2 regions of the Pantoea dispersa genome follow, and region 1 is predicted to be linked to the other one. Evidence: predicted binding sites of a transcription regulator. Region 1 holds the regulator's gene; the other holds the start of a gene.
What was found. Region 1 encodes Fur, which represses iron uptake genes when iron is present. Its sites were predicted from a motif close to ATAATAATGAGAACNACTATCAA; they were not measured.

Region 1 (4,433 bases):
CCCCTGATGCCCAGCCCATTCTGTTAATTCATGGCCTGTTTGGTAGCCTGGATAACCTCGGCGTACTGGCGCGCGGCGTGCGCGATGCACGACCCACGCTGCAGGTGGATGTCCGTAACCACGGCCTGTCACCGCGCAGCGAAGAGATGCACTACGCTGCGCTGGCGCAGGATATGGTCGATACGCTGAATGCGCACCACATCGAACGGGTTGATGTTATCGGCCACTCAATGGGCGGCAAAATTGCCATGGCGCTGAGCGCCGTTGCGCCCGAACGAATTGGCAAAATGGTGCTGATCGATATCGCGCCGGTGGATTACCAGACGCGACGCCACGATGAGATCTTCGCGGCAATCCGCGCGGTCAGTGCAGCTGGCGTCACGCGCCGCAGCGCTGCGGCCGACGTGATGCGTGAACACGTGCGCGAAGAAGGCGTGATTCAGTTCATTCTGAAATCTTTCCATGAAGGCGAATGGCGCTTTAACGTGCCGGTGTTATGGGACAATTATCCGGTGCTCTCCGGCTGGCAGGAGGTGCCCGCGTGGCCTCATCCGGCGCTGTTTATTCGCGGCGGTGATTCACCCTATCTGGACAATCAGCACCGTGATGCGCTGCTGCGCCAGTTCCCGCAGGCGCAGGCGCACATTATCAGCGGTGCCGGCCACTGGGTGCATGCCGAAAAACCCGATGCCGTACTGCGCGCGGTGCGCCGCTTTTTTAACCTGTAAAAGCAAAAGCTTGCTACGGGCGGTTTAGGGTTGGCGTCGCGCCGGGCGCTGGAGTATGATGTCGCGCTAAAAATTTGCCGCGGATGCTTTTTTCGCCGCGGTCGGGCCGATAAATGTTTAAATCGCGCAGCGCCTTTCCGCCGTTCGCGCCCACGCAGTTTCACAAACCATGGCAAAAGAACAGACAGATCGTACCACGCTCGATCTCTTCGCAGACGAGCGGCGTCCCGGTCGCCCTAAAACCAGTCCGCTGTCGCGTGATGAGCAGCTGCGCATTAATAAGCGCAACCAGCTGAAGCGCGACCGGGTGCGCGGCCTGCGCCGCGTTGAGCTGAAAATGTCCAGCGAAGCGGTCGACGCGCTTAATACGCTGGCCGAGCAGCAGAACATCAGCCGCAGTGAACTGATTGAACAAATGCTGCTGGCGCAGCTCAAACTGGCGTAACGTGCGCAGACCGCACGCTGGAACACAAACTCAGCGCTTTACACATTCCGCGCTTTTCGCCGGTCTGCTATCATTCGCATAACTGTGTCGTCTTCTGACTTACTTTCACAATCAGGATTTAAGAGGTTACTCACTCCATGGCAATCGTAGGCATTTTCTTCGGCAGCGATACCGGCAACACTGAAAACATTGCAAAAATGATCCAGAAACAACTGGGTAAAGATGTCGCCGAAGTGCATGACATTGCTAAGAGCACCAAAGAAGATCTCGAAGCATTCGATATTCTGCTGCTGGGTATTCCGACCTGGTACTACGGTGAAGCCCAGTGCGACTGGGATGACTTCTTCCCGACGCTGGAAGAGATTGATTTCAACGGTAAGCTGGTAGCGCTGTTTGGCTGCGGCGATCAGGAAGATTATGCCGAGTACTTCTGTGACGCGATGGGCACCATTCGCGACATCATTGAGCCAAACGGCGCAGTGATTGTGGGCCACTGGCCAACCGAAGGTTACCACTTCGAAGCCTCTAAAGGTCTGGCAGACGACAAACACTTCCTCGGCCTCGCCATTGATGAAGATCGTCAGCCTGAACTGACTAACGAGCGCGTCGACAAATGGGTTAAGCAGATCTTTGATGAGCTGCAGCTGCAGGCGATCATCGAAGCCTGATGCTTTCCTGTCCGATGTGGGCGCTGGCTCACATCGGGCAATGGAATTACCTATAAAAATAATAGCTACGGTTTTTTAACTTTTTCCCTCAATTCTGTAGAATACCCGCAACGGTCATCTGCTTATTCCTCGGGCATCAGACTGAGACTGCGCGAAAAGGAACATCGATCTGCACGATCCCGCTGAGGCTCACGACATTTCTCCTTACAGCATCCGGGGAATTGTCCGCCGCAGCCGGTTTTCATTTCGCAGGCTGAGCTCTATAATGAGACGCAAATGAGAATGCGCGTTGACCACACATTCAAGGCCTTTGCGCCGTAAGTGACTAGCAAAGTAACAGGACAATATCCGCATGACTGACAACAACTCCGCATTGAAAAAGGCTGGCCTGAAAGTCACGCTGCCCAGACTGAAGATTCTGGAAGTGCTTCAGGGACCCGGACCCGAGTCCCATCATGTCAGTGCGGAAGATTTGTACAAACGCCTGATCGACATGGGCGAAGAGATTGGTCTGGCGACGGTATACCGTGTTCTGAACCAGTTTGACGACGCCGGCATCGTGACGCGTCATAACTTCGAAGGCGGGAAATCCGTGTTCGAACTGACCCAGCAGCATCACCACGATCACCTGATTTGCCTCGACTGCGGCAAAGTGATCGAGTTTAGCGATGAATCTATCGAAACGCGTCAGCGTGAGATTGCAACACGCCACGGTATCAAACTCAGCAACCACAGCCTGTATCTGTACGGCCACTGTGCGCTGGGAGACTGCCGCGAAGACGAGACGCTCCACGATCAGTAATTGAATATGCTATGCAGTATAAAAAAACCGGTGCCAGGCACCGGTTTTTTTATGGCTGTGTTCAGGCGACCAGCGTTTCCTGCAAATAGCGCCAGCGCGGAACCGACGTGCTGCAGTCCAGCACCGCCAGCGAAATGCGGGTCTGGTTGTTGCCGTTGAGCATTTGCAGTTCGTGATACTGAATGGTCACTTCCTGCTGCTGCTGGGAAATGATGGCATGCTCACTGGTGGCGATTCGCATCCCTTCCCGCTGCCCGTGCAGTTTGCGAAACAGGGTTTCAGTGTCATTGAGATCGAGCTGTTTGCCTTGCGGCGTCACCATTTTGAAGTCGGGATGAAAGTGCGACAGCAGCAGATCCATACTGTCATCGCTGCCTTCGGTCTGATTAAAAATACGTTCGATAAGCTGATGTAAAACCACCACGCTATGTTTGGCTTCCAGAGCGAGACTTGTCATTTTTCTTCCTTCGCTAACCCGCACAGCAACATTTAAGAGCGCATAGCCTACCTGAAAATAACGATTTCACACGGGTAAATTAGTTAATTTTATTAAAGTCAGATTAGTCGTAATCGCGCGTAATTACTGTTTTTTGTCTGGTTCAGCATAATCGATTCCCGTTTGCAGATAACGGGCAATAAAAAAGGGCGATTGCTCGCCCTTTGCTGATCATATCGTGCTATCAAGCAGTAAAATTATTCGCCGATTTTTGCCCAGGTATCACGCAGACCCACAGTGCGGTTGAACACCAGTTTCGACGGCTGCGAGTACACGCTGTCAGCGCAGAAGTAACCTTCGCGCTCAAACTGATACGGCGCCAGCGCGCTGGCGGCACGCAGACCCGGCTCAACGAAGCCCTGTTTGATCTCCAGCGAGTTCGGGTTAATGGTGGTGAGGAAATCCTCGGCCGCGCCCGGGTTTGGCACGCTGAACAGACGATCGTACAGGCGGAATTCGGCAGGCAGCGCGTGAATCGCCGACACCCAATGGATAACGCCTTTCACCTTGCGGCCATCGGCCGGATCTTTGCTCAGGGTGTCGACATCGCAGGTAGCGTAGATGCAGGTGATGTTGCCGGCTTCATCTTTCGCCACGCGCTCGGCACGAATGACATAAGCGTTGCGCAGACGAACTTCTTTACCCAGCACCAGACGTTTGTACTGCTTGTTGGCCTCTTCACGGAAGTCGGCGCGATCGATCCACACCTCACGGCTGAACGGCACCTCACGCGTGCCCATCTCCGGCTTGTTCGGATGGTTCGGCATGCTGATGATTTCTTCATGCCCGGCCGGCAGGTTCTCGATCACCACTTTCAGCGGATCCAGCACCGCCATGGCGCGCGGCGCGTTCTCGTTGAGGTCGTCACGAATGCACGACTCCAGCGACGCCATCTCAACAATGTTGTCCTGCTTGGTCACACCGATACGGCGACAGAATTCGCGGATTGACGCCGCGCTATAGCCACGGCGGCGCAGACCGGATACGGTCAGCATGCGCGGATCGTCCCAGCCTTCAACAATCTTCTCGCTCACCAGCTGTGTCAGCTTACGCTTCGACATCACCGCATATTCCAGATTCAGGCGCGAAAACTCGTACTGACGCGGATGCACCGGAATAGTGATGTTATCCAGCACCCAGTCGTAGAGACGACGGTTGTCCTGGAACTCCAGCGTACACAGGGAATGGGTGATGCCTTCCAGCGCATCGGAGATGCAGTGGGTAAAGTCGTACATCGGATAGATGCACCACTTGTTGCCAGTCTGGTGGTGTTCGGCAAATTTAATGCGGTACA
Region 2 (4,433 bases), 380 kb from region 1:
GTAGGCGGCGACGTCAAAGTTCTGGTTGGATTTCGCTCCGTTCTGGATTGACTCTTCATACAATCCTTTGCTTTCACCGGTATAGCGAACACCAGCACCGATGGTAAATCCAGACAGCGCCGTTTCATGGAAGGTATAATCTGTCCAAAGCGATGCCATATGCTTCGGCACCTGAACCGGTGTTCTGCCTTTTAAAGTCGTATCATGCGTATATTCTGCATCTGTGTACGCATATGCAGCTGTCACATTAACATTCGCGTTGACCGCCGCTTTCGCTTCGAATTCAATACCACGCGATCGAATTTCACCGCTCTGCACGCTAAATGACGAATTAGACGGATCGACAGTTAAATTCTTATCCTTGGTGATTTGATAAACCGAAGCAGTAATGACAATTGGCCGATCTTTAGGTACGTATTTTACGCCAGCTTCATACTGCTTAGCGCGGGAAGGATCGAAAGCCTTACCGGTTGAGGTCGTTCCGGACGTTGGAATAAAGGACTCGCTGTAACTGAAATAAGGTGCAATACCATTATCAAACACATAGTTCAGACCACCACGCCAGGTAAATGCCTGATCGTGATTCTTATCCTCGACATCACCGTTACGATTTAACGCTGATGTCATTGCGTAGTCATAGCGGCCTCCCAGCGTCAGGACCCACCTATTCCACTCCATTTGATCCTGCGTGTATAAGCCAGTCTGTTCCTGTTTATTCAGATATTGATATAAGTAAGGTGCACCAACCAGACTATCGTTACCGTACTGTGGATTGACTATGCTTATTGGCGTTGCGCCCGTAAATATTGCATCAATATCATTTCGGGTACGCTGGTAATCAACACCTACTAAAACAGTATGTTCAACAGCGCCAGTGGCAAATTTTGCCTGCGCCTGAGTATCAACAGCAAACTGGTTAAGTTTCTCTTTCGAACCAGCATACATCCTATTGATTTCCAGCGTTGCTGGATTAAAAGTTCGGCCATAAATACTGCGATAATCGGTCTGCATTTCGGCATAGCGCAGATTCTGGCGCACCGTCCAGGTATCGTTAAAGCTGTGCTCAAAGTTGTAGCCAACCATTTTGGTGTTGCGCGAGATCTTATTGCTGTCTTCGCCTTCATCAAAATTGGTGGGCAGCTTATAGCTGCTGCCGTCCGGCCGGGTGATGCCCACCACGGTGCCTTCACGCGGCAGCCAGCCGTAATAGCCGGTTTCCGGTTCGTTCTGGAAGTAGGTCAGCAGGTCAAAGCGGGTATTGGCATCGGGACGCCAGCTGAACGAAGGCGCAAGGGTATAGCGCTTCTCTTTGTTCATCTCCTGTTGCGCATCGGCGCTGCGCGCCAGGCCGGTCAGGCGATAGCTGTAAACGCCGTCATCATCCAGTGAGCCGCCAAAATCGAAGCCGGTGGAGAACAGGTTGTCGGTGCCCATCTGGAACTGGACTTCACGCAGCGTCTCCTGGGTCGGCCGCTTGCTCACCAGTGACACCACACCGCCCGGGTTGCTCTTACCGTACAGCACCGAAACCGGACCGCGCAGCAGCTCCGCGCGCTCAAGGAAGTAAGGATCGATAGCGAATTCGGAGTAGTTGTCACCCTGCAGCTTCAGGCCATCCAGATACTGGTTGGTGTTGGTTTCGCTGAAGCCGCGAATCGACAGCGCGTCAATTACGTCCGAGCTGCCGCGGTTACCGGTCAGCACGCCTGGCGTGTAATTGAACGCACCTTTGACGCTGGTCACCGCATGCATTGACATCTCTTCCTGCGTCACCACCGACACCGACTGCGGATTCTTCTCGATTGGCGTATCGGTTTTGGTGCCGGTCGCGCTGTGTTTGGCGGCGATGGTCGGCGACGGTCCCCATGCGCTCTCCTGCGCGACGCCGCTGCCGCCATCAGCCGTCACCACCACGGTATCTTCGGCCAGCGCCTGCATGCTGAGTGTGCCCAGAGTCAGGGAAATCAATAACGCGAGCGGTCGACGGGTGGTCACCGCGCGCAGAGAACAAGGAAAAGTGTTTCGCGCATTCATAGTGGGATCTCATGAAAATAGAACAATGCAGGCGAATGGAAACGAGAATGATTATTAGACGCACGGATTTTAGGCGAAACCTGGCAAGCACCGCAAGATGTAATGCCTGCTGGCGGTGAGTTTGCCAGCGGATCGCACATATCCATGATCGCGGCTAAAAAAATGGCGGGCAAAGAAAAAGGCGCCGCAGCGCCAGAGGGAGTTAAATTCAGCTTTTATGCAAGACTCAGGCTGGAGCGCCGCCATGTATCTGGCACCGCCACGTGGTGGTAAAACGCCGGCACTGTACAGGCTCTGAAGGTATAAAGCCGGTGCAGTGCCGGATGGCTTATTTACTGCCAAACATATCTTTAATCCAGCCCGCGACGCCGTCAGAGTCCTTCTGCTCGCCCTGCGGCTGTTGCTGTTGCTGCTGTTGCTGTTCTTGCTGCTGCTGCTGCTGAATCTGCTGCTGTTGCTGCTGGCACAGCGCGTTCGGATCCAGCGCCCACACCGGCAGCGAACGCCAGGTGCTGCTGCCGCTGCCGCAGACAAAGTTACCGGCCGAATCGATATTCATCTGAGTGATATCTTCCGGTGGCGTCAGGACCAGTGGCATCGGCGCCTGGTTGTCGAGGTAGCGACGATAGATCTGCATCGCACCACTGGCACCGTACAGCTTCGAGGTCTGGTTGTTGTCGCGGCCAACCCAGGTGATCGCCACTTCTTTGCCATCAATACCGGCAAACCAGCTGTCGATCAGGTCATTGGTGGTACCGGTTTTCGCCGCCAGATGCGCACCCGGGAAGCGTGCGCCCAGCGCCCGCGCCGTACCGTGATCGGCCACCTGCTGCATGGTATACAGCGTCAGATACGCCGCCTGCGCCGGCTCAACGCGCTGCGCCTGCGGGAAGCTCTGATACAGCACCGTGCCATCTTCCGCGATCACCGAGCGCACCGCCGACAGCGCAGCGCGGTTACCGCCGCTGGCAATTGACTGGAACGCCTGCGCCACTTCAATCGGCGTCAGGTTAAGTGCCCCCAGCAGCATGGCCGGTACCGGATGCAGCTGATCTTTTGGCACGCCCAGTTTGGTCCAGGTATCCACTACCGCGTCGAGTCCCAGCGTCATACCGAGGTTAACGGTTGGCACGTTCATCGAGTTAGTCAGCGCATCCACCAGCATCACTTTACCGCTGAAGCGACGATCGTCGTTCATCGGCTTCCACACCGAACCGTTTGGCTGTTTCAGCGCGATCGGCTCGTCGGCGATCCAGCTGTTCAGGCGGTAGCTGTTTGGCTGGCTGAGGGCGGTCAGATAGGTCGCCGGTTTTGCCAGTGAACCAATCGAGCGACGCGCCTGCAGCGCGCGGTTATAGCCGGCAAACTGTGGATCGGCACCGCCGACCATGGCGCGCACTTCACCACTGAAGCGGTCGACCACCACCATCGCGGTTTCCAGATCTTTCAGCCCGCGCTGTTTCTTCAGCGTGGGAATGCCGTCTTCAACCGCTTTTTCCGCCGCATCCTGCGAAATCGGATCGAGCGTGGTAAAGATCTTCACGCCGGACAGATCTTTGACCTTATCGCCCAGCTTCGCCTGCAGCTCATTACGCACCATCTGCATAAACGCCGGCTGCGGCGTGATCACCCCACCTTTCGGCTGGACACCAAGCGGCCGCGCCGACAGCATGTCGTACAGCTCCTGGTCGATCACCTTCTGCTGTTGCAGCAGACGCAGCACCAGGTTACGACGCTCCAGCGCCAGCTGCGGATTACGCCACGGATTGTACAGCGACGCACCTTTGACCATGCCGACCAGCATCGCCTGCTGATCAAGGCTCAGTTCGTCCACCGGGCGGCCAAAGTAGTACAGGCTGGCCAGCGGGAAGCCGCGGATTTGGTCGTTGCCCGCCTGGCCGAGATACACCTCGTTCAGGTAGAGCTCAAGAATGCGATCTTTGCTGTAGCGCGCATCCATGATCACCGCCATATAGGCTTCACGCGCTTTACGCCACAGCGAGCGTTCGTTGGTGAGGAACAGGTTTTTCACCAGCTGCTGCGTCAGCGTACTGCCGCCCTGCACCGCTTTGCCGGCGGTGATATTGGCGAGGAAGGCGCGACCAATCGAGTACGGGCTGATGCCGTCATGCTCGTAGAAGTGGCGGTCTTCGGTGGCGATCAGCGTATCGACCAGCAGATCCGGGAACCCGGCGCGCGGCACAAACAGACGCTGCTCGCCGTTTGGCGACTGCAACATGGTGATCAGCCGCGGATCGAGGCGGAAGAAGCCAAAGTCGCGTCCGGTATCGAGGTTTTTAATCTCGCTCAGCTCGTTGTTGCTGAAGGTGAGACGCGCGTTAATCTGGCCCTCTTTGCTGTCCGGAAAATCAAACGGACGGCGCAGCAGGTCGATAGTG

Region 2: fhuA (ferrichrome porin FhuA) is a predicted target of Fur. The motif match lies at 2,070-2,092, and genes of this name have one in related genera.

The regions. Positions count from the first base shown of each region.
Region 1 is NZ_CP082346.1:2,810,408-2,814,840, forward strand. It holds gene ybfF (esterase) at 1-728, shown strand, start outside; gene ybfE (LexA regulated protein) at 898-1,173, shown strand; gene fldA (flavodoxin FldA) at 1,311-1,841, shown strand; gene fur (ferric iron uptake transcriptional regulator) at 2,194-2,643, shown strand; gene K7H94_RS13145 (hypothetical protein) at 2,705-3,100, opposite strand; gene glnS (glutamine--tRNA ligase) at 3,337-4,433, opposite strand, start outside.
Region 2 is NZ_CP082346.1:3,186,748-3,191,180, forward strand. It holds gene fhuA (ferrichrome porin FhuA) at 1-2,034, opposite strand, end outside; gene mrcB (bifunctional glycosyl transferase/transpeptidase) at 2,363-4,433, opposite strand, start outside.